DNA from 3 places in the Pandoraea oxalativorans genome. Region 3 is predicted to be linked to each of the others. Evidence: predicted binding sites of a transcription regulator. Region 3 holds the regulator's gene; each other region holds the start of a gene.

Region 1 (7,867 bases), 1.9 Mb from region 3:
CACGTGTCGAGTTGCAGGGTCGCGAGGGCTTCGCGCGTGCGTTTCGTGTGGTCCGCCAGCGGTGCTTCGCCCACGCACACCCCGTCGCAACGTTTGACCTGATAGCCGAAGCAAGGACGCCCCTTCGCGACCTTCTCCAGCCCCAGTTGTGCGCAGCACAGTCGATGTTCGTCGGCCAGCGCACGCAACGAACGCTCCGCACCGTTGCGCGACGAGAACGTGCCGTACAGCGATTCGGCCCCGGAAAAGTCCACCGTCTTTGCGCTCACCAGCTGCGGCGTGTCGCTTTCCTGCGTCAACTGCCAACTGTAGAGACTCGCCGAGCGGCGCAGCATCCGGTTGTGCACTGGCTGCAACTGTTTGACCAACTGCGATTCAAGCAACAGCGCACCGAGTTCTCCGACCGTGCGCCGCACCTCGACGCGCCGGATTTCCTGCGAGATGCGCAGATCCTTGGCGACCTGATGATCGCTGGAGAAGTGCGAGCGCACCCGCGCGCGCACGTCTACGCTCTTGCCGACATACAGCAGCGTGTCGCCTTCGCCATAGAAGAGATAGACGCCGGGACTGTCGGGCAGCGCGTCGATGGCTTCGTCAGGCAGTTGCGGCGGCTGGCTCGATCGTTTCGTCACGCGTTGCACCGCTTGTCCGATCAGGTCGGGCGTATAGAGCGTGTGGAGTTTTTGCCAGAACTGCCAGAGCAGGTCGGCATCGGCCAATGCGCGGTGACGGCCCTGCGGCGCAAGGCCAAAGCGAGCGATCAGGGCGTCCAGCCCATGGCGGGCGGCCGACGGAAACAGCAAGCGCGACAGACGCACCGTGCACAGGACATCCGCCTGAAAACAGATGCCCGCGCGGCGGAATTCGTTCTTGAGAAAGCCGTAATCGAAGCGGGCGTTATGGGCGACGAACAGCTTGCCGTGCAGACGCTCGGCAAGCCCTTGTGCGAGCGTGTCGAACGCGGGCTGACCGCGCACCATCTCGTTGGTGATGCCCGTCAGCTTCTGAATGAAAGGCGGAATCGGCTCGGCAGGGTCAAGCAGCGTGCTCCACTGTTCGATGCCGTGGGGGCCGACTTCGACCACACCGATTTCGGTGATGCGATCCTCAAGCGCATTGCCCCCGGTCGTCTCCAGATCGACGAAGACCATCGGGGCGGGCAGCGAACGGGCGAGCGCGTCCGGATCGATACCTTCCGGCAGGATCGGCACGGCATTGGCGTCTTCGACTACGTTCTCGAACACTTGCAGGACCTCGTTTCCGGTGCGGGCTACCCAGCGCTCAGGCCGAACACGCCGAACCACCGGCGGGGGCTGTCGACAGACGCGCCGAAGCGCCAGCCATGAACGACGGGGCCGCACCGTCTGTGGTCGGTTCGTCGTCGGCGAGCGCGGTGAACGCGGTGACGATGGCGCGAAAGACGGCCGGTGCCGGGGCGTCGGGCCATTGCAGGTCGACGGCCGCGTCGAGCGACGGCAACTCGCCATCGCGGCGAAGCGCTTCATCGCCGGGCAGACGCAGCAGGCCTGCAAGTACCCACGGCTCGTGTCGTGCCTGAAGCCCGATATCCGCTTCCGCTTCGTCGGCAATGGCGACCAGCGTATGCCAGTCGAGCGGCGCGCCATCTCCCGGCACGACGGTCGTCAGGCGTTGCTGCGCATAGCGCGCGGCGATCTCGCGGACGATGCCCGCAAGGTCGCGTTCGGCGGCGCTCAGCGCCAGTTGATCCCAGTCGATGGTTTCCATGAGATGTTCCTCGATTGGAGGACATCATACTGTATAAAACCACAGTGTGCACGCCACGTATCCGGAGCGTGAACAAGTGACGACGGCGGCGGATGGGGACAGGCTCGTCGCGGCGGTTGCGTCGTGTAATACTCTGCGCCATTCTTTTCGCTCAGGAGCACGCCTGCGATGTTGACACTGCAAACCTTCGGCCCCGCCTTCGGGCTGCCCGATGCAAGTCCGTTCGTCGTCAAGGCGGAGATGCTGCTCAAGCTCGCCGGGGTGCCGTACCGCACCGATCGTGGCGGTTTTCGGCGTGCGCCGAAGGGCAAGCTGCCCTATATCGAGGACGATGGCGAGATCGTCGCCGACTCGACGCTGATCCGGATGCACATCGAGCAGAAGTACGGGGTCGACTTCGACAGGCGTCTGACGCCGGAGCAGCGCGGCGCGGCGTGGATGTTCGAGAAGGCGCTGGAAGATCACTTCTACTGGTATGTCGTGCAGGCACGCTGGTGCGACGACGCGAACTTCGCCAAAGGGCCTGCGTCGTTCTTCCGTTCGATTCCGTGGCCGGTGCGTCCGCTCGCGCAGGCGATGATCCGTCGCAAGATCCGCAACACGCTGCACGGGCAGGGCACCGGGCGTTACAAGCCGGAGGAAGCGACGCGGATACTGGCGCGCGGTGCGCAGGCGGCGGCGCAGATGCTGGGCGACAAGCCTTACTTCTTCGGCGACACGCCGTGCGGTGCCGATGCCACCGCGTTCGCCTTTATCTCAGGCGCGCTGACGCCAGCGTTTCATATGCCGCTGCGCGACGAGATCGAGCAACACCCGAATCTGACAGCTTACGTAGCGCGTATGCGCAGTGAGTTTTTCCCTGAGCTTGCCTGAACCTGTTTGCGCCTTGCCCGCGCGGCGGCGGCGCGTCTCCCGCATCGTCGCCGCGCGGGCGCCGTCAACCCGCTTCGGACGCCGTCTCGTCGCTGGGCAGCACATCGGAGAGCACGAGATTGCGCCCCGAGATTTTCGCGGCGTACAGCGCCCGGTCGGCGCGCATGCACAGGGCTTCGAGGCTTTCGCGTTCGACCCATGTCGCCACGCCGCCGCTCAGCGTGTAGTGGCACACCCCGAAGGGCCCCGCCACCAGATGACGGCTCGCCTGCGTGCGCAGGCGCTCGGCAATGCGAATGGCCCCCGCTGTGTCGGTGCCGGGCAACAGCACCGCGAACTCCTCGCCGCCGAGCCGCCCGAAGACATCGCCCTCGCGCAGACTGTCGCGCACCAGTTTCACGAACTCACGCAACACCGTGTCGCCACCCGCATGGCCGTGGGTGTCGTTGATCGACTTGAAGTGATCCAGATCGATGACGACGATGGACAGCGGCCAGCCGCGCGCCACTGCACGCACCATCTCCTGACGCGCGAGCAGATCGAAATGCTTGCGTGAGAGCGCGCCCGTCAGATAGTCGCGGTTGGCCGCTTCTTCTGCCGTGGCGAGCATCGCATCGTGAATCATCAGCACGGCGCCCATCGTCATCGCGGGCATCACGATCGTACCGATGATGAGCATGATGGTGTTGAACAGCGTGGGTGCGAACACTTCCGGACCGGGCGCGGGCGTCCATCCGAAGATCGCGCCCCGCACGATGTGTGCGACAGAGAACGCCGCTGCCATGGCGGCCGTCAGCCAGTAGTTGTAGCGCTGACGGCGCGGCGGCACGTGACGCAGGATCAGCACCGACACCGCCAGCAGCCAGATCGCGTGATACGCCGAGACGATCACCACGCGCAGCTGTGGGTTGTCGATACCGTAGTAGAAAAACAGGATCGCCGCCGTGAGTACGCCGAGCGACGCCCCCAGCGCGGGCCAGTGCGGCCGCCGGCCGAGAAAGCGCGCGCATCCGGCGAAGTAGAGCAGCAAGCCGCCCGACAGCGTCAGGTTCGCAACGGGGATCGACAGGAAATCGGGAACGACGCCGCGCAATGCGAACAGCGGCAGCGCGACCAGAACGGCGACATTGGCGAGGGACCATTCCCGAACCCCGGCCACGCGTGAGCGTAGCAGGGAACCCACGATCAGCAACATCATGAAGCTGAGCAGTGAGGTGATCGCGAGCAGGGACGTCGTCAACATGGCAATGGCCAATGCGTGGGGGCTGGCATGTGTTGAGCATTGTAATGTACGCCGCGACGCGCGTTACATTCCATTGAGGGCGACGCCAGTAGAATGACCGGGTCAGTCATTTTTGCTTCGAGGATTTTTCGTCAATGCCGACGACCCCATTCAACGCATCCCTTCATTCCCGCCTTTCCGTCCGTTTCCGCCATCGCGCTGCGATGCGTGCGACGGCGCTTGTCCTCGGCGTGGCCACCGGACTCAGCGCCATGTCGGTGCACGCGCAGCAAGAGCCGATGCGACGCCGTGCGGCGCAGCCGCCCTTGTTCGCCACGCCCGCGAGCGGTGCCGAGGCCGGCACGGCACCGGCGGCCGACATCAATCGCGACGTGCGCCCCGCGCTCGAAGCTGCCAACCTGTGGTTGGGGCTTGCCGACATCAACCGTGGGCAACAAAGCTGGGATCAGGCCGCGCCGGTATTTCAGCGGGCGATTTCGGCCGAAGACTGGGCCGCGAATCTGCAAGCCGCGCGTGGGCCGTTGGGGAAGGTGAAGTCACGTAAGACGCTGGATGCTGTCTTTACCCGCACGCTGCCCGGGCAGCCGGACGGGGAATACGTGGTGATTCAGTACGGGACCGTGTTCGAACACAAGGCCGAAGCGCATGAAATGGTCACGATGGTCTTCGGTCCCGACGGTCGCTGGCGCGTCGCCGGTTACCTCGTGCGCTAAGTTCGGCAATGCGGCGACGCAGCGATTGATCGATCAAGCCCGCTCAGGGAGCGGGCCTTTCAGCGTTTCAGCGTCTCAGCGTCTCAGCGTCTCAGCGTCTCAGCGTCTCAGCGTCTCAGCGTCTCAGCGCGGCAGCGCGGGCTCGACGATGTCCATGGTCGTCTCGACGTGGGTGCGGGCGATCTGTTCGGCAAGCGCTTCGTCATGCGCGCGCAGGGCCGCGACCAGTTCGCGATGCTGATCGTTGGTGGTGCGCAGTTGTTCGTCCGAGAACATGACGGGCACGCGCAGCGCCCAGTAATAGAACTGCGTACGTTCGTGAAACTGCGCGATCACGACGTTATCTGCCGCCTTCACGATCAGGTCGTGGAATTCCGTATTGAGACGATTGAGCGCCAGACGCGGCAGATTGGCCGTCGGCTCCATCTGTTCGATGAGGGCATCGAGCGCGTCGCACATCTCGGGCGAAATTTTGCGTGCCGCCAGGCGGGCGGTCTCGGATTCGATGGCGATACGGCTCTCGAAGATGGTGCGCACGGGCAGATGATCGGCTCCCTGAACTTCCCAGCCACGGTTACGGGCGATAAAGCCTTCGCCTTGCAGGATCAGCAACGCTTCGCGCACGGGCGTGCGACCGACGCCCAGCAATTGAATCAGATCGTCCTCGATGAGGCGCTGCCCCGGCTTGAGCTCCGAAGCGAGAATCATTCCGCGGATCTTGCTCCGCACTTCACCGGTAATCAGGTTGCTGGGCGCTTTCATCTGATGCTTGTGTCTTCCCTAGAGCCGGCGCGTGCGCCGTGTACTTCGACTTCGGTGAGCGTTGCCGACCTCGCCGGACCGCTCGGGCATGAGACTGCACGATGTAGGTGTCATGCATGCATCCGGGCGCGTCGTGTGCCCTGTCCCCCCATGCCGCTGCGGATTTTACCGAGTTTCTTTCGGCACCCCGAAAACCGTTCCCAAAAGGTCAAAGTCTTGCCAGTCATGCGCGACAGGCACGACGCCGGTCCGGTTTTGCACAATTCTTTTGGTTTCCGAAGCGAGGGCTCGCTTATACGCACGTTTGAAGTGTCGGAAAAGTACCATAACGCGAGGCGTGGCGGGGTTCGCGCTCACTTACTTGTGGTGTGAGCACCCACCGTCATAGCGTTGCGGGTACCGAAACATGCGAGACGCCGCGGCGCTGGAAAATTGCTGAAGATGTGAAGAAAGCGCCGCGAATAACCCCTCAAAAATAATGGGTATTCGCCAGCCGGTTCGTTCGGGCTTCCGTCGACGGTTGCCATTTTTCGCCAGCTTTTTCCCAGCATGCGGGATTCGGCCGACGCCGCATGTGATCGGTCAGCGTGTCACGGCAGCGATTTGTTTGTGAAAACGGTCAAATGAGAATAATTCAGGGCGATTGTTGATGGAATCGGTGCAAACCCGCCGAACACCCGGACGCTCGATTGCACCTGGCCCCGAATGTCGCTCCCAGCCAGCGCTGCCCTTCGTGAAATGCCGTCGCATGGCAGAATCGACGCAACCGCATTCGTCCTCTTTGTCTGCGTCGCTCTGTTTTCTTCGGGCTGTTTTCTTCGCGTTGTTCTCGTCGCGCTGTTCTCATTGTTTTCCCTGTCGAACTTGCGTGCTTCGGCGCGCCCCTCACTCATCGACTCATGCCTTCATCGCTCTCCCAGTGCATGCACCGTTTGTCGCGATACGTCGTTGCGACCCTGCGCGCCGGTGCGCTCGTCGGTTTCACTTCGCTCGTCGCCGCAAGCGAGGCGGGGGCGGCAAGTGCCGCGCCCACGCTCCCGGCCAGCGCTCCCCCGGCGAATGCCTCGGCGAGCGGTCCGCTGAATGCCAGGGCCAGTCCCGACAGCAACGCCGGTCCCGCTTACGGTCCGGAATTGCAGGGCTTCGACTATCCGTATCCGGTCAATCGCTTCGACTTCACGTCGCAGCGCACGCCGCTGCATATGGTCTATCTCGACGTGAAGCCGTCGCAGCCGAATGGCCGGACCGTCGTCCTGCTGCATGGCAAGAATTTCTGCGCGGCGACCTGGAGGGAGACGATCGACACGTTATCGGGCGCGGGCTACCGCGTCATCGCGCCGGATCAGATCGGCTTCTGCAAATCGAGCAAGCCCGCGCAGTATCAGTACAGCTTCCAGCAACTGGCGAACAACACGCATGCATTGCTCGCGTCGCTGGGTATCGAGACGGCGACCGTCGTCGGGCATTCCACCGGCGGCATGCTGGCGGCGCGCTACGCGCTGATGTATCCGGATGAGACGCAGCAACTGGTGCTCGTCAATCCTATCGGTCTGGAAGACTGGAAGGCGATGGGGGTGCCGTCGAAGACGGTGGACGAGTGGTTTGACCGCGAGTTGCGCACGAGCGCCCCGGGCATCCGTCGCTATGAACAAGCGACGTACTACGCCGGACAATGGAGCGAGCGCTACGAGCCGTGGGTGCAGATGCTCGCAGGGATGTACCGCGGCCCGGGCAAGCGCATCGTCGCGTGGAATTCGGCGTTGCTCTACGACATGATCTATACGCAACCAGTCGTGTACGAACTCGGGCAGATTCGCGTGCCGACGTTGCTGATGATCGGTGACAAGGACACCACCGCCATCGGCAAGGATTTCTCACCGCCAGAGGTGCAGGCGCGCGTCGGGCACTACGCCGAGCTGGCCAAAACGACGCAAGCCCGAGTTCCCGGTTCCACGCTCGTCGAATTCCCCGATCTGGGGCATGCCCCGCAGATGCAGGACCCGGTGGCGTTTCACAGGGCGCTGCTGGCCGGACTGGCGGCGCTGCGCTGACGGACGTGTCGGTGGCGGGCGGCGTCAGAGGTGCTTGTAATAGAACGTTGTCGCGCAGAAACCGCCGTCAGGCATGAGGGCGAACTTCGGCACGTCGCCCGCGCGCTGCCAGCCGCTGCGCTGGTAGAGGCGCTCGGCATCGCCGCCGGTGACGGTGTCCAGTACCAGCACGTGGCGATCGAAGGCACGTGCGACGTCGTCCAGCGCAGCCATCAGTTGCGCCGCGACCCCCTGACGTCGTGCAGAACGGTGCACGAGCATCTTGGCGACGTCGGCGCGATGCGGCTGATTCTCAGGCAGATCGAGGACCAGTTGCACCGTGCCGACGATTGCGCCGTCGTCTTGTGCGCCGGGCGCACCGCGCGCCCTCGGCGCTTTATGACGCGCCACGAGCAACACCCGTTCTCCGCGACCGACGCTTGCTGCCACCTTGCGCCAGAACGCCGTCGCGCGCTCACGCGTGAGCGGCAACATGAAGC
Region 2 (7,867 bases), 480 kb from region 3:
TCACCCCGCGGTTCGTCACCATACCGCGCGCGACGTTCAGTCCGGCCAGCAAATGCGGATCGGCGCGCATGGCGGCCACGGCCCCGTGATCGGCCAGTTGCAGAATGAATGGAAGTGTCACGTTGTTCAGGGCAAAAGTCGACGTGCGCGGCACGCCCCCCGGCATGTTGGCGACGCAGTAGTGCACCACGCCTTCGACCACGTAGACCGGGTCCGCATGCGTGGTCGCGTGCGACGTCTCACAGCAACCGCCCTGATCGATGGCGACGTCCACGATCACGGCACCCTTGCGCATCAGACCCAGCATCGCCCGGGTGATGAGCTTGGGGGCGGCGGCGCCTGGGATCAGGACGCCACCGATGACCAGGTCGGCATCGCGCAAATGCGTTTCGATTGCGTGCTGCGTCGAATAGACCGTTTGCACACGTCCCCCGAACTGGGCACTCAGCCGCCGCAACGCGTCGACCGATTTGTCGATGACCGTGACCTGCGCCCCGATGCCGACGGCCACGGTCGCAGCATTCGTACCCACGACACCGCCGCCGAGAATGACGACCTTGCCCGCCTCGACGCCGGGCACACCCGAGAGCAGCAAGCCAAGCCCGCCATGCGTCTTTTCGAGCGCAGTTGCGCCAGCCTGGATGGACATGCGGCCCGCGACTTCGGACATGGGCGCAAGCAGCGGCAGGCCGCCATTTGCGGACGTCACGGTTTCGTACGCGATGCACGTCGCGCCGCTCTTGATCAAATCGTTGGTTTGCTCGGGATCGGGGGCGAGGTGGAGATACGTGAAGAGCGTGTGATGAGGCCGCAATCTGGCGCGCTCGACAGCCTGCGGCTCCTTGACCTTGACGATGAGTTCGGCGCGATCGAAGACGTCGACAGCGTTGGCAGCGATGCGGGCCCCTGCGGTGGCGTAGGCCGTGTCGTCCATCCCGATGCCTTCGCCGGCCTGCGTCTCGATCCACACCTCGTGCCCGCGTGCCACCACTTCGCGTACGGCTGCGGGCGTCATGCCTACGCGATACTCGTGGTTCTTGATCTCCTTGGGTACACCGATCTTCATGATGCGTCTCCTTTGTTGTGATGTGACTACGAACAGCGAATTCGACAACACGTGATGCCCAAACAAAAACGGCACCCGAAGGTGCCGTCTGGAAGGTCAGGCGAAGGCCGGTTCGGCCTGCGCGTGGGACGCGCCACTGTAGCGCGCCACCGATAGATCGTCGGCCAGAATGGCCGGGCGGCGTCCCGACATCAGGTCGGCCAGCAGTTGGCCCGAACCGCACGACATCGTCCAGCCGAGCGTGCCGTGTCCCGTGTTCAGGAACAGGTTACGCAGCGCTGTCGCGCCGACGATCGGCGTGCCGTCCGGTGTCATCGGGCGCAGGCCTGTCCAGAAAGACGCTTCCGCCGTGTTGCCGGCACCCGGGTACAGATCGTTCACGACCATCTCCAGCGTGGCGCGCCGCGCCGGGTTAAGGCGCTTGTTGTAACCCACGACTTCTGCCATGCCGCCGACGCGGATACGGTCGTCGAAGCGCGTCACCGCGATCTTGTAGGTTTCATCCAGGATGGTGGAAACCGGGGCGCGCGATGCGTCGACGATCGGTACGGTAATCGAGTAGCCCTTGAGCGGATACACCGGAATATCGACGATCCCGCGCAGGAACGGCGTGGAGTACGAACCGAGCGCAACGACATAGGCGTCCGCACGTTGCAGCGAACCGGCGCACACCACGCCATCGATCTTGTCGCCGACGACGTTCAGGCCGTCGACCGGCATGTTGTAGCGGAATTTCACGCCTAGCGCTTCAGCCATGGCCGCCAGACGCGTCGTGAACATCTGGCAGTCGCCGGTTTCGTCGTTCGGCAGGCGCAGGCCGCCGGTCAGCTTGTGCGACACCGCTGCCAGTGCCGGTTCTGCGCTCGCGAGCGCCTTGCTGTCCAGGAGTTCGAACGGCACGCCGGCCTCTTCGAGTACAGCGATATCGCGCGCCGCGTTCTCGAGTTGATCTTCGGTCCGGAACAATTGGAGCGTGCCTGCCTGACGGCCCTCGTAAGCGATGCCGGTCTCTGCGCGCAGTTCACGGAAACAGTCGCGGCTGTACTCGGCGATCCGCACCATGCGTTCCTTGTTGACGGAATAGCGCTCGGGCGTGCAATTGCGCAGCATCTGATAGAGCCACTTCAATTGCGTGAGCGTGCCGTCCGGACGAATGGCGAGCGGGGCGTGTTTCTGGAATAGCCACTTGACGGCTTTTGCCGGAATCCCCGGTGCGGCCCACGGGGACGCGTATCCGGGCGAAATCTGACCAGCGTTGCCGAAGCTGGTTTCGAGCGCCGGTCCTGCCTGACGGTCGAGCACCGTGACGTCATGCCCGGCCTTTGCCAGGTAGTAGGCGCTCGTTACGCCGATGACGCCGCTGCCGAGAACGATGACCTTCATTGCGTTGACTCCTGTAAAACCATAGTTATGCAGTAATAATTCGCATGCTATTCTCGCAATCGTAGGTTTAGTTAATGTATATGGCCTGAATTCAGGAAAAAATCATGAGAGTTCAGCAGCAATCCGTCCGAACACTGGACCGGCTCGACCGACGCATCCTGACGTTGCTCCAACAGGACGGCCGAATGTCGATGAAGGACCTGTCGGAGCAGGTTGGTCTGTCCATCACGCCATGTATCGAGCGCGTGAAACGCATGGAGCGGGACGGCGTGATCATGGGCTACTTCGCCCGCGTCAATCCGGCGGCGCTGGGCGCGGCACTGCTGGTGTTCGTCGAAATCACGCTCGACCATAAATCCGGCAACATGTTCGACCAGTTCCGCAGGGAAGTGCTGCGCATTCCGGAGGTCATGGAGTGCCACCTGATTTCGGGGGATTTCGACTATCTGATCAAGGCGCGTATCCGCGAGATGTCCGAGTATCGGAAGTTGCTGGGCGACATTCTTCTTCAACTGCCCGGGGCCGTGCAGTCGAAAAGTTACGTTGTCATGGAGGAAATCAAGGAAACGCTCACCGTTCATGTCGACGAGTGAGGGGGGCGGCTAAAAAAGTGGCATCTGCGGATCTGCCGTATTCGCCGGTCCGCTGGTGACGGCTTGCCGGTCAGGACGCGCGCGACGACTGTAATTCGGCCCATTCCCGTCACTGGCCTGTGGGGGCAGTTCCGGGACGCAGAACTGATCGTTTCTCAATGGCGGTCTGGCCTGATTGAGTCCCAACTTGCGTGCGGTCAGGTGAAAGCGCTGCCGAATCAGTTCGGCGTGTAATCCGGTGCCTTTCATCCGTGTACCGAACTCCGAGCTGTTGTGCTTTCCGTCACGCACTTGCTCGATCAGGCTCATAACGTGGCGAGCCCGCAACGGGTAATTGGCTTCCAGCCATTCAACGAAGACGTCGTGCACTTCTCTGGGAAGTCGCAACATCACGTATGCCGCGTAGGTTGCGCCGGCATCGGCTGCAGTCGTCAGCACTCGCTCGATATCGAAATCGGTCAGCGCAGGCACGATCGGCGCGACGATGACGCCTGTCGGAATACCGGCATCCGTCAGCTTGCGGATGGCGTCGATGCGTCGCGACGGCGTGTTCGCGCGCGGTTCCATCTTGCGGGCGATATCCGCATCTAGCGTTCCCACCGAAATGAAGACCCGTGCCAGACCGCGCGCGGCCATGCGCGAAAGAATGTCGATGTCGCGCGTGACGAGCGCCGATTTGGTGGTGATGCCGACAGGGTGCCCAAAACGCTCCAGCACTTCCAGGACGCTGCGCGTGATCCCGTATTCCCGCTCGATTGGCTGATAGGGATCCGTGTTTGCGCCAAGCGCAAGCAATGCGGGTTGGTAACCGCGCTTGCGCAACTCGGCGTCAAGACGCTCTGCCGCATTGTGTTTCGCGTACAAACGGGTCTCGAAGTCAAGGCCCGGAGAGAGTCCCAGGTAGGCGTGCGTGGGGCGCGCAAAGCAATAGGTGCAGCCGTGCTCACATCCACGGTAGGGATTGATCGAGCGATCGAACGGAATGTCCGCCGAGGTGTTACGGGAGATGATCGTTCGCGCATTTTCCAGTGCGACCTGGGTCACGAATTTGACTTCGCATTCTTGGGCAGCGTCTGATTCATGACGGGTTTCATCGCTCTCGCGCCGGAACGCCGAAAAGCGCGATTCGAGATTGGCGGTGGCGCCTCGGCCCTTGCGCGACGGGGGCGGCGCGAATGAGGATGCCATGACTCATCTCCTGAATTAGCTGTCCCTGTCGCGGCCGTCGGACGGCAGCAGGGAATGCTTGTCATTATACTGTGTTTTTATACAGTATTGAGGCAAAGGAGAAACATGAAGACTGGGGTGAATCGGGTGAGCGGCATCCCGCTGGCACTGGTCGGACCTGCGGCGCTGACGATCCAGGCCGCAGCGATAGGGTGGGCTGTTTGGGAGGCTTGGCTGAACCTATGTGTGACTGCCGGGCGTGACCGGAGGGATAAAGGGCGCGATCGCCCGTGCGATGTCGTCGAGGGCGGCGTTGTCCGGGGTCGGACGCTGACGCGCCAGATGAATGGCGCGCAGGGTCAACAGCGAGTAAAGCGTTGCATGATTGCCGCCCATGGCTGCGAGCGCTTCGACGTGGCGGGCAACGATATTGGCGTCGCCGCGCGACACCGGTCCGGCAAGCGCGCCCGGGAGCCCGCGTTCGCGCGCAGCGTTGAGCGTGCCCATGACCAGCGGCCACATAGCATCTTGCGCATCGCCCTCGGGCATGCCGATGGACTTCCAGAGGTGAGTCGCCTCGTCGAGCAGGCAGAGCAGAAAGCTGGCGGCATAGTTGGCGCCCGCGTGGTATCGCATGCGCTCGCCCGCGGGGATCGACAACGGGCGGCAGCCCATATCGCCCGCGAGACGCTGAAGAATGTCGTTCAGCGGCGCTTCGGCCTCGATGGTGATCGCACATCCCTGCAAGCGGGTCGCATCGTCGTCGAGTCCGGCGAAAAGAAAAAGCGGATGAAAGCCGCCAATTTGTGCGCCGTGGCGCGTCGCGGGCGTAAGCAGCCCGACATCGGATGCGCCGCTGCAATGCACCAGTGCCTGGCCCGCTCGCGGCGTGAGGTGCGCAGCGCAAGTCGCTATGGCGTCGTCAGGCACCGTCAGGAAGACCAGATCGGCGCGCGAAAAGACGTCGCTCATGGTCTCCGACCGTTCGAAGGCGCGGGCCTCACAATCAGGCAAGGCCGTCGCAATGCGGCTCGAACTGTCGATATGCCGGCTAGCAACGATCGTCACTTCGTATCCGGCTCGGGTTGCGGCTTGCGCGAGCGCACGAGCCACACGCCCGGCACCGATGAAGCCCAGCGTCGGCCGATGGGAAGGGGCGGTGGGAGTGGGCGTCACGATCGGTTTTTACTGCGACAAGCGGTTCGGCGTGTCGTGGATCTCAAAGTAGGTTTGAAATGCAACGGCCAAACCGACCATCATCAGCATGGCGCCCACAAACAGCGACACGCTGACGATGATGACCGCGATCCAGCCCGACCGCGACTTGTTCGAGACGTGGGTGTTGAACTGCGCGTTCCAGCGCTCGTCTGGACGCAAGCCGTAGACAATCGCGGCGAGAAACGCCGAAAAAAGCGAAATGGCGCCCAGAATCGTGAGTATCCATCCGGAAACGGAATGCAGTTCGCTCGTGACCAGAAGTCCCCAGCCGGCTACGCCGCATGCCGAACCCACAATGTGGGCCCAGCCGAAGCGGTCTCGCACGCCATACAGATAGAAGCGATGCAGGCCGAGCGTGCCGAACAGCATGGCGAGACCGGCGGTCAGGGTTTTGGACTTGTAAGCGACTGCGTTCATTTGGAATGGTTATCGAGCAGGCGTTTCCCGAATGACTTCGACGAGCGTCCAGCGCATGCTCGACGCGTCAGCGGGCGGATTGGTGACAGGTTCGCCGTGAATTTTCACGCGGTATTCTACGCCGGGCTTCCACTCGAAGCCATCGATGTGGGCATACCAGAGTTCCCATTGCGATTTGCCGGAGTCGTCGGGGGCGCGCACACGCAAGCACTTGCGCGGTGCCACGCCGACACAGTCCGCCATCTGCGAATCGACATCGAGAATGCGATCTTCCGTCGCCGCCGTGCCGCTCGCACCAGCCACCGTGCGGTTGAGCAACGTTTGGGATGCATAGGTGAGTGTCGGTCCGTTCGGTGCGCTCAGAATCAATTGCGTGTCGCGGCGCTCGAAGCGCGTCATGCTGGCGAGCGTCTTGAGGTAGCGGTCTTCGAAAGCCATCGAATCCGGGCAGGCCATGCGTGTTGCTGCCGGGGTTTGGATGCTGAGTTGTCCCTTGCCGGGGCCGATCGTGTATTGCCCAAAGATGCGATTACAGCCGCCGGTGCCGGAGTAAGCCCCCTTGTCGTTGAACGTCAGATTGATGGCGCGGCCTTCCGGCAGGTTCGGCGCGTCGCTCGTGCCTTCCCATTTCATCAACTGCCAGGTGCCGAGAATGTCGGCAGGGGCGGTCGCTGCTGCGGCGTTATCCGGCGTACCCGATGCGGGATTGGCACCTCCTCCGGACGGCGCCGCACAACCGGCCAGCATGGCGGCAGGCACGAGGAGCGTGACCAGATACGAAGTCAACGAGGGGGGCAGAAACGAGAGTAGGCGTTGAGTCATGATGTTGTTTGGGCGTAGTTGCGAAGAGGGCAGGGACGGCGAAAACGTCGCGCTGAACGTGGGGCAATGTGTTATGGCGGTGCCGTGAGTACCATTCATCGTTGACCGGGCAGGCTTGGGGTCAGTTCCTTGCGTAGGTCTGACGATATTTCCCATTGGTGTGAAATGTGTCATCGCGGGACCTCATGGCTTTCGGTACGTGATTCGATATATTGCGCCGGCATGGTCGTCGCTGATCAGGAGCGATCCGTCCGGCAGGGTCAGCAGATCGACGGGGCGACCCCACACGGCGTCACCGTCACCCAACCATCCCTGCGCAAAAACTTCCTGCTTGCTGACGTTGCCTTTCGCATCCAGAACCACGCGAACGACCCGGTATCCCACTTTGCTGCTCCGATTCCACGAACCGTGCTCAGCAATAAAGATACTGCCGCGATAATCGTCCGGGAACTGCTTGCCTGTGTAGAAGCGCATGCCGAGGGCGGCTACGTGGGCACCCAGTTTGGCCATGGGAGGCGAAAAAGTGCGGCACGCCTTTTCGCGGCCGAAGTCGGGGGCGGGGACATCACCGGCGTGGCAGTACGGAAACCCAAGATGCTCCCCTGTGCGCGTTAACCGGTTGAGTTCGTCGTCGGGAACGTCGTCGCCGAGCATATCGCGACCGTTGTCGGTGAACCATAACGCATTGGTGCCGGGCTGCCAGTCGAACCCCACTGTGTTGCGCACGCCGCGGGCGACGACCCGCCAGTCCGTACCGTCGGGCTTCATGCTGCCGATCATCGCGTAACGATTCTCGTCGCGCTTGCAGACATTGCAGGGTGCGCCGACGCTAACGTAGAGACGCTGGTCCGGGCCGAAGGCGATATATCGCCAGCCCTGGTGGCTTTCGGTGGGAAGTTTGTCGTAGACGACGGTGGGTTTGCCTGGGTTGTCGAGATGGTTTTCGATGTCATCGAGTCTGACGATGTGCGACACGGCCGATATATAGAGAGCGCCATTGCGCATCGCGACGCCGACGGGCATGTTCAGGCCTGACGCCACTGTGCGGACCTTGGCCGCGTAGGCGCGCGATGGATCGAGCGTAATGGCGTAAACGTTGCCCTGCGCCCGGCTTCCGACAAACAACGTGCCTCTCGAACCTAACGCCATGCCTCGAGCCCCGGGCACCTGGTCGGAAAGGACTTCGACGTAGAAGCCTTGA
Region 3 (7,867 bases):
GTTACGCAGCGTGATCGACGAGCACTTCGGTCTGGCAGACATGCCTGCGATTCTGAAGGGCCTCAAACTCGAAGCACGTTGCGAATACTCGGGCTGGGCGGAGGAGACGGAAGACCTGCTGCGCACCAGGCGTTCGCCGTTGATGACGTGCGTGGCGCTTGAGCAGGTGCGTCGTGCCCGCAAGTTGTCGCTCGCGGACGAACTGCGTGAAGAGTGGTTGATGATGCGCAGCGTCTTCAATCTCGACGGCCGCACCGGGGCCGAAGGCGTCGAGGGCATTCGCGCGATGGTGATCGACAAGGACCACAAGCCGCGTTGGCAACACGCGAGCATCGAAGCGGTGACGCCGGAAGACGTCGCGCGATTCTTCGACGGCGAGCGCTGCGGTGCCGATCATCCGTTGCTTACGCTGGGGCAGTGACCCCGGTAAGTGCGTTTCACAACGCAAGCGAGCTTGACTGCGAGTCGTCGCGAATAAGCCGCACGCACCGGAGTGCCGTGCTGGCTTCAACTCGTCTTCGCGCAACGCGCTAACGAGCTAACGAGCCAATGAGCTGAAGGGCCGGTGCAAATCGTCAAACCGCCGCCTGGCAGAACTGTTCGCCAACGGCCTGATCGAGTTTGCGACAGATGTCGGCGAACGTGCCGACCATCACGATGTGCGACCTGTCCCGATAAACGCGCACATCGTGACCTTCCTGCGTGTCTTGCACCTCACGACGCGCCTGCTGTTCCCGAACATTGCGCAATGCCTTCACGGCTTTCCCGGCGGGGCAACCCCGGCGGGTGGCCGACGCGACGGCGGCGGCAATGGTGCGCGGCAGCGTGGTGGTGCGCGTGCGCGTGGGTACGGTATAGGAGCGGGCGATGGCAGGCGCCGACGCAAACGGTCCGGACAGCGCGGAGAGACCGTACACCGCAGAGAGTCGCGTTTGCGACGACACGCGCACAGGCGATTGACCGAGAGACGTACGCAGCAAACCAAAGAGTCGAGCCATGATGCGATCCTTCTTTCAAAGCGGGTCAGAGGGACGTGTCTCGCTGCGAATGGCGCTCGTCTCACGAATCGTAGGCGCAGCAGGGCACGGGCGCCGGACCCAGCCCGGCGCAATCAAATGCAAATCTTCAGGGAGTGGGGCGAGCCGCAGTGTCGCGCTACCCCGGTTCGCGATGAGCGACCGTCAGCGGCCGCTCATTGATCGTTCATAGATCGTTGTTGCGAATCAGACCGACCGCAATCCCTTCCAGCGCGAAATCACCGCTGCCTTCGTCGACATTGATGTTTTCGAAATCGGGGTTCTCGGCAATCAGTTCGACGCCGCCCTTCACGCGGTGAAAACGCTTGACGGTCACGTCGTCGCCGATGCGTGCGACGACGATCTGACCTTCGCGCGCGTCGGCCGCCTTCTGCACGGCAAGCAGGTCGCCGTCGAGAATGCCCGCGTCGCGCATCGACATTCCGCGCACCTTCAGCAGGTAATCGGGCTGACGCGCAAACATGTTCGGATCGCACTGGAAGTTGCGTTCGATATGTTCCTGCGCCAGGATCGGGCTGCCTGCAGCGACACGGCCGACGAGCGGCAGCGACAACTGCATGAGGCCCATGTGCGGCAGTGTGAACTGATGCGTGCCGCCAGCGTCGTCCAGACGCTTCAGGCGAATCCCACGCGATTGACCGGCGGCCAGCTCGATCACGCCTTTGCGCGCCAGCGCCCGCAGGTGCTCCTCGGCGGCGTTGGCGGAGGAGAAGCCCAGTTCTGCGGCAATCTCCGCGCGCGTCGGCGGAAAGCCGGTGCGCTCGATCGCTTGCTGAACCAGTTCATAGACCTGCTGTTGACGGGCGGTAAGTTTGATCATGGCATCACTGTATGGAAGCACAGGTGGCTGTATTTTTGTACAGTGTTTGCAAAAACGCAAGGGAAAACTTCATGTACTGCATGAAGTTTGCGCTAGACATGCCCGTCTCACGACGGTCCGTCCAATCCTTGAGGGCCGTCGCGCCCCGGAACACCGGGCTTCCCGTCATGGAAGCCCGGTGCTCGTCGCGCGGCTGCCGTGGCGCTTACTTGTCCATGCGAACGATCATGAGCGTGCCGCCGACGTTTTCCACGCGCACCCGCACCTTGTCACCCGGATGCACGCTCCTGGCCATGGCAGCATCCTTCGCCTTGTAGGCCATCGTCATGGCGGGCATGGCGATGTTGGCCATCGCGCCGTGCGCGAGCATCACCATGCCGGTCGACGTATCGATGCTCTTGACCGTCGCGTCGGTCAACGCGCTGTCGGCACTGGTGTCGACGGCCGGTTTGCCCGGCATCGCCATGTTGCCCATATGGCTTGAATCGCCGGCTGCGAATGCGGACGATGCCGAAGCACCCCAGCCAGCCAAAAGCACACCGGAAACGATCAGGACTTGTTTCATTGCATTTCTCCAGAGGAAGTGGACGGCACGTCGGTGCCGTGTGGAACAACAGAGGGGACAACTGTGGACGGGCCGGCATGCGGCGCATCTGACAGACCGGCTGTCCGGGGCGCCAGCGGTGGCACCGCGCGCCGCAGGCGCCGCCGCTGCAACAGCAGCCATGCGGCGGGAATGACGAACATGGACAGCAGGGGGGCGGTCACCATGCCCCCGACCATCGGGGCGGCGATACGCTGCATGACTTCGGACCCTGCGCCGTGGCCGATCATGATCGGGATGAGGCCGGCCAGAATGACCGCGACTGTCATGGCTTTCGGCCGCACGCGAAGGACCGCGCCTTCGCGAATCGCCTCGACGATCAGCGCTTCGTCGGGTGTCGCGCCGTTTGCCAGTCGCCGGTCCAGCGCACCACGCAGATACAGCAGCATCACAACGCCGAATTCCGCCGCCACCCCCGCCAGCGCGATGAAGCCCACGGAGGTTGCCACCGACACCGCATGCCCCAGCCCCCAGATCAGCCAGAAGCCGCCAACGAGCGCGAAGGGAATCGTCGACATCAGCATCAGCGCGTCGACGGCCGAGTTGAATGTCAGCAAGAGCAGCACAAAGATGACCGCGAGCGTGATCGGGATCACCGTGCGCAACTTGGCCGCTGCGCGTTCGAGGTACTCGAACTGCCCCGACCATGCAATCGAATACCCGGGCGGCACGGCCACTTTTTCGGCGACGAGGCGCTGCATGCCAGCGACAGCCGTTTGCAGGTCGGTGTTGCGCAGGTCGATGTAGACGTACCCGGACAATCGAGCGTTTTCACTGCGGATCATCGGTGGCCCGTCTTCGACCCGAAGTGTCGCCACGTCGCCGAGTCGAATCTGTGCCCCGCGATCCGTCACGATCGGCAGGTCGCGCAGTGTCTCTACCGAGTCGCGGAATTCACGCGGATAGCGCAAGTTGATCGGGAAGCGCTCGCGCCCCGCAATGACTTCTCCGACGTTCTCGCCGCCAACTGCGGACGAGACGACGGCCTGAATGTCGGCAATCGCCAGCCCATAGCGCGCAGCGGCAAGGCGGTCGATATCGACGTCGACATAACGTCCGCCGTTCAGTCGTTCCGCGAGTGCGGACGTCACCCCCGGCGCATGCTTCACCGTCGCCTCGATTTGCGACGCGATCTTGTCGATCCCCGCAAGATCCGGTCCCGAAATCTTTACGCCCACGGGCGTTTTGATGCCGGTCGAGAGCATGTCCAGACGGTTGCGGATAGGGGGGACCCAGACATTCGACAGCCCGGGGACTTTCACACGGCTGTCGAGTTCGTCGATCAGCTTCTGCGGCGTCATGCCCGCACGCCATTGACTGCGCGGCTTGAACCGGATGGTCGTCTCGAACATTTCCAGCGGGGCGGGATCGGTGGCTGAGTCGGCGCGCCCCGACTTTCCGAACACGGTCTGCACTTCGGGCACCGTCTTGATGAGCCGGTCGGTCTGCTGCAACAATTCGGACGCTTTCTGCACCGAGATCCCCGGCAACGCCGTCGGCATGTACAGCAGATCGCCTTCGTCGAGCGGCGGCATGAATTCACCGCCGAGCCGGGAGATGGGGATCGCCGTGACCGCCAGCGCCACGAGCGCCGCGCCGAGCGTGATCCACGGGCGGCGCAATGTCGCTTCGAGCAGCGGACGGTACATTGCCATCAGCACCCGGTTGATGGGGTTGGCGGCCTCCTGCGGGATGCGTCCGCGAACGAGGTAGCCCATCAGCACCGGCACCAGTGTCACCGACAGCCCGGCAGCGGCGGCAATCGTGTACGTCTTCGTGAACGCGAGCGGGGAGAAGAGTTTGCCCTCCTGTCCTTCGAGCGAGAAGACAGGGATGAACGACAGCGTAATGATCAGCAGCGAGAAGAACAGGGCAGGGCCGACTTCCGCGGCGGATTCGGCAACGAGTGCCCATCGTCGCGATGGTTTTAGCGTCTCGCCCGGATGCGCATGCGCGAACGCTTCGAAATGCTTGTGCGCGTTCTCGATCATGACGATGGCGGCATCGATCATCGCCCCGATGGCAATGGCGATGCCACCAAGCGACATGAGGTTGGCGTTCACCCCCTGATAGCGCATGACGATAAACGCAGTGAGCACGCCGAGCGGCAGCGAAAGAATGGCGACCAGCGCGCTGCGCAGATGGAACAGAAAGATGGCGCAGACGATACCGACGATGACGAACTCTTCGATGAGTTTGTCTTTCAGGTTGTCGACTGCGCGCTCGATGAGTTGCGAGCGGTCATACGTCGTGACAAGTTCCACGCCCGGCGGCAGCGAGTGCTTGAGATCGGCGAGTTTCGCTTTCACGGCCTCGATGGTCGCCAGCGCATTTTTGCCCGAGCGCATCACGACGACACCGCCCGCGACTTCCCCCTGTCCGTTGAGCTCCGCCACGCCCCGGCGCGCTTCCGGTCCGATCTGAATGCGAGCGATGTCGCCGAGCAACACCGGTGTGCCGGCGGCATCGGCACGGATGACCACGCGACGGAAGTCGTCCGGCGAGCGCAGATACGCTGTCGAGCGCACCATATATTCCGACTCCGCCATCTCGACGACCGAGCCGCCCGAGGCCTGATTCGCTTTCGCGAGCGCTTCGGCGACGGTGGCCTGCGAGATGCCGAACGCGCGCAACTTGTCCGGATCGAGCACGACCTGGTACTGACGTACCATGCCGCCGAGGGAGGCGACTTCGGAGACGTCGGGCACGGACTTGAGTTCGAACTTCAGAAACCAGTCGTTGAGCGCGCGCAACTGGCCGAGATCGCGATGCCCGGTACGGTCGACGAGCGCATACTCATAGACCCAGCCGACACCCGTGGCGTCCGGTCCGAGCGACACCTTTGCGCCTTGCGGCAAACGGCTCTGCACCTGATTCAGATATTCGAGCACGCGTGAGCGCGCCCAGTACTGATCCGTCTTGTCGTCGAAGAGGACGTAGACAAAGGCGTCGCCAAACGACGAGTAAGCGCGGATCGTCCTGGCGCCGGGCACGCCGAGCAGCGTCGTGGTCAGCGGATACGTCACCTGATCTTCGACCACCTGCGGCGCTTTGCCCGGATACGACGCCTTGACGATGACCTGCGTATCCGAGAGATCCGGCAGGGCGTCCAGCGGTGTCTGCGTGAGCGAGTAGGCACCCCAGACGGCCAGCAGCAACGACGCGAGCAGCACCAGCAACCGGTGGTGTATCGACCAGCGAATGAGGCGCGCGATCATTGGCGGCCTCCGCTGGCTTGGGCGCCATCCCTGCCTGGCATGGCCGACATGGCAGAAGCGCCTGACGATGCGTCGGAGGACGCGTCCGATGAGGCGTCCGATGATGCGCCGGATGCCGCGCGCTCAGACGGAGTCGCCGTCGCATCGGACGCGTTGCTTAGCTTTGGCAGCACCGATTTCAGACTGGCTTCGGAGTCGATCAGGAACTGTCCCGATGCGACGATCTCCTGACCCTGCGTCAATCCCTGAAGCACCACGGTGTTCGCGCCGACATCGATGCCGGTAGTCACCGTGACAGGCATGAGCGCACCGTCGGCCTGGCGCACGATGACGACGCTGCGCTTGCCCGTGGCGATCACCCCTTCGGACGGCACGAGCAGTTGCGACACGGCCTTCGCGTCGCTCAAGTGCGCGCGCACGAGCATCCCCGGCGTGAGCCGCTCGCCTGCATTGTCCAGCTCCAGGCGCGCCTGCAACGTCCGGGTGCCGGGATTGATGCCGGGGAGAATTTCGCGCACGCGTGCGTCGATGTGCTGCGTTTCGTCGGCGGCGAGCGTAGCGTCGACCTTCATGCCGGGATGCACGCGCAGCGCCATCGCCTCGGGAATCTCGACGACGAGCCATAGTTTCGACAGGCCGGCCACCTTCGCCAGTGTCTGCCCCGGTGAGACCATCGCGCCGTTGCGCACGTTGAGCTCCGTTACCACACCGGTGCGCGGTGCGCTCAGCACGACATGCGTTTGCGCTTGGCCGGTGCGCTCCAGGCTGGCGATCAGCGTGTCGGGTATCGACAGGGCGCGCATGCGCGCGCGCGAGGCGTCGAGCAGCGCGCCGCTCATCCCGCTACGCACGAGCGCGAGGTATTCCTCCTGCGGCGCGAGCCAGTCGGGTACGAACAGCGCTGCCACCGGCGCGCCCCGCGAGACACGCTGCATCGGGGCGTTCGCGTACAGACGGTCGATGTAGCCGGTCACGCGCGATTGCACGACATCGGCCTGCGATTCGTCGAATTGCGTGGTGCCGACGACATCGAAGCCCGGCGCGACGGCGGCGCGTCGCACCGTGGCGTAACGGATGCCGAGGTTCTGTTGAAGGCCGGAATCGATCCGGACACCGTCGTTACCGGCTTCGTCGGCATACACGGGCACGAGTTGCATGTCCATGAAGGGCGACTTTCCGGGCTTGTCGAAGTGCTGCGCCGGCATCATCGGGTCGTGCCAGTACAGCACGCGACGCTGACCGGCGGCGGGCGCGCCGTCGAGATTGTCGGAAGCGGCGGATGCGCTCGCGCTGGCGTGGCCCGGCGCAAAGTATTGTCCACCGGCATAGCCCAGTGCGAGCAAAGCGCAAGCGGCGAAGAGGGCCGTGCCGGCGTAAATCGCAGTTTTCTTTTTCACGGGGAGGTCTCTTAACGGTCGGCCATCGAAGGCGGGAGCACTTGAAACTCGAGCTGCGCCCAGACCAGCGCCACATCGCGCTGGAGATCGAAGACTTGCAGTTGGGAATCGAGCAGGCTGCGGCGAGCGGCGAAGACGTCGGCGAGGGTGCCGGCGCCACCGCGATAGGCGGCATTCGCAAGCGCGACGCGTTGCTCGGCTGCGGGCAGCAACGACCCTTGCAGGTTCGCAATGCGTTCGCGCCCGTTCGCGAGCAACGTGCCGAGCGTGCGGATGTCGGCTTCGACCTGACGTTGTGTGTCCTGATAGCTCAGGCGAGCGCGCTCGGCGAGTTCGGTTTTCTCGGCAACGTCGCGATCCTGACGTTGCGAACGGTTGATCGGCAGGGGAATGCTCACGCCGACCGACACCATGTTCGAGAACTGTGGGCCGCGCTGCTGATATGCCACTTCCCAAGTCCAGTTGGACGAGCGGTTACTGGTGGCGACGGCGGTGTCCGCATCGGCCACGGCAATGTCGTCGGCGCCCGTGACGAGCGTCGGTTGCACGCGCGCGAGTTGGTCCGGTGCGAGCGCAGGGACGGCGCTGTCGAGCGACGGCGGCTCGCCCGAGACGTCGCTCACCGGCGTGACGGTCCAGCGCGACAGGCCGATGAGCGCCGTGCGCTCGGCCTGCTGCGTCTTGAGTGCCTGATCCTGTGCCTGCGCGAGCATGAGACGCGCCTGCGTAACGTCGGATGCCGTGGTTCTTGCGCCGCGGTACGACGCGGTGGTCGCGGCCAACTCGTGCGT

Evidence for each region. Region 3 encodes LexA, which represses DNA repair genes until DNA is damaged. Its sites were predicted from a motif close to ACTGTATNNNNATACAGT; they were not measured.
Region 1: MB84_RS18455 (DUF2471 family protein) is a predicted target of LexA. The motif match lies at 1,775-1,792, and genes of this name have one in related genera.
Region 2: MB84_RS08210 (PA0069 family radical SAM protein) is a predicted target of LexA. The motif match lies at 4,299-4,316, and genes of this name have one in related genera.

The regions. Positions count from the first base shown of each region.
Region 1 is NZ_CP011253.3:4,186,969-4,194,835, reverse strand. Features, by position in the region: gene MB84_RS18460 (exonuclease domain-containing protein) at 1-1,244, opposite strand, end outside; gene MB84_RS18455 (DUF2471 family protein) at 1,282-1,746, opposite strand; gene MB84_RS18450 (glutathione S-transferase C-terminal domain-containing protein) at 1,915-2,619, shown strand; gene MB84_RS18445 (GGDEF domain-containing protein) at 2,684-3,862, opposite strand; gene MB84_RS18440 (DUF4019 domain-containing protein) at 3,997-4,575, shown strand; gene MB84_RS18435 (GntR family transcriptional regulator) at 4,699-5,337, opposite strand; gene MB84_RS18430 (alpha/beta fold hydrolase) at 6,237-7,388, shown strand; gene MB84_RS18425 (GNAT family N-acetyltransferase) at 7,413-7,867, opposite strand, start outside.
Region 2 is NZ_CP011253.3:1,817,289-1,825,155, forward strand. Features, by position in the region: gene ald (alanine dehydrogenase) at 1-1,066, opposite strand, end outside; gene MB84_RS08200 (D-amino acid dehydrogenase) at 1,163-2,449, opposite strand; gene MB84_RS08205 (Lrp/AsnC ligand binding domain-containing protein) at 2,554-3,042, shown strand; gene MB84_RS08210 (PA0069 family radical SAM protein) at 3,052-4,230, opposite strand; gene MB84_RS08215 (Rossmann-like and DUF2520 domain-containing protein) at 4,450-5,385, opposite strand; gene MB84_RS08220 (TM2 domain-containing protein) at 5,395-5,844, opposite strand; gene MB84_RS08225 (META and DUF4377 domain-containing protein) at 5,854-6,666, opposite strand; gene MB84_RS08230 (PQQ-dependent sugar dehydrogenase) at 6,850-7,867, opposite strand, start outside.
Region 3 is NZ_CP011253.3:2,295,668-2,303,534, forward strand. Features, by position in the region: gene MB84_RS10365 (enoyl-CoA hydratase/isomerase family protein) at 1-421, shown strand, start outside; gene MB84_RS10370 (hypothetical protein) at 576-998, opposite strand; gene lexA (transcriptional repressor LexA) at 1,204-1,857, opposite strand; gene MB84_RS10380 (copper-binding protein) at 2,063-2,422, opposite strand; gene MB84_RS10385 (efflux RND transporter permease subunit) at 2,419-5,679, opposite strand; gene MB84_RS10390 (efflux RND transporter periplasmic adaptor subunit) at 5,676-7,076, opposite strand; gene MB84_RS10395 (TolC family protein) at 7,088-7,867, opposite strand, start outside.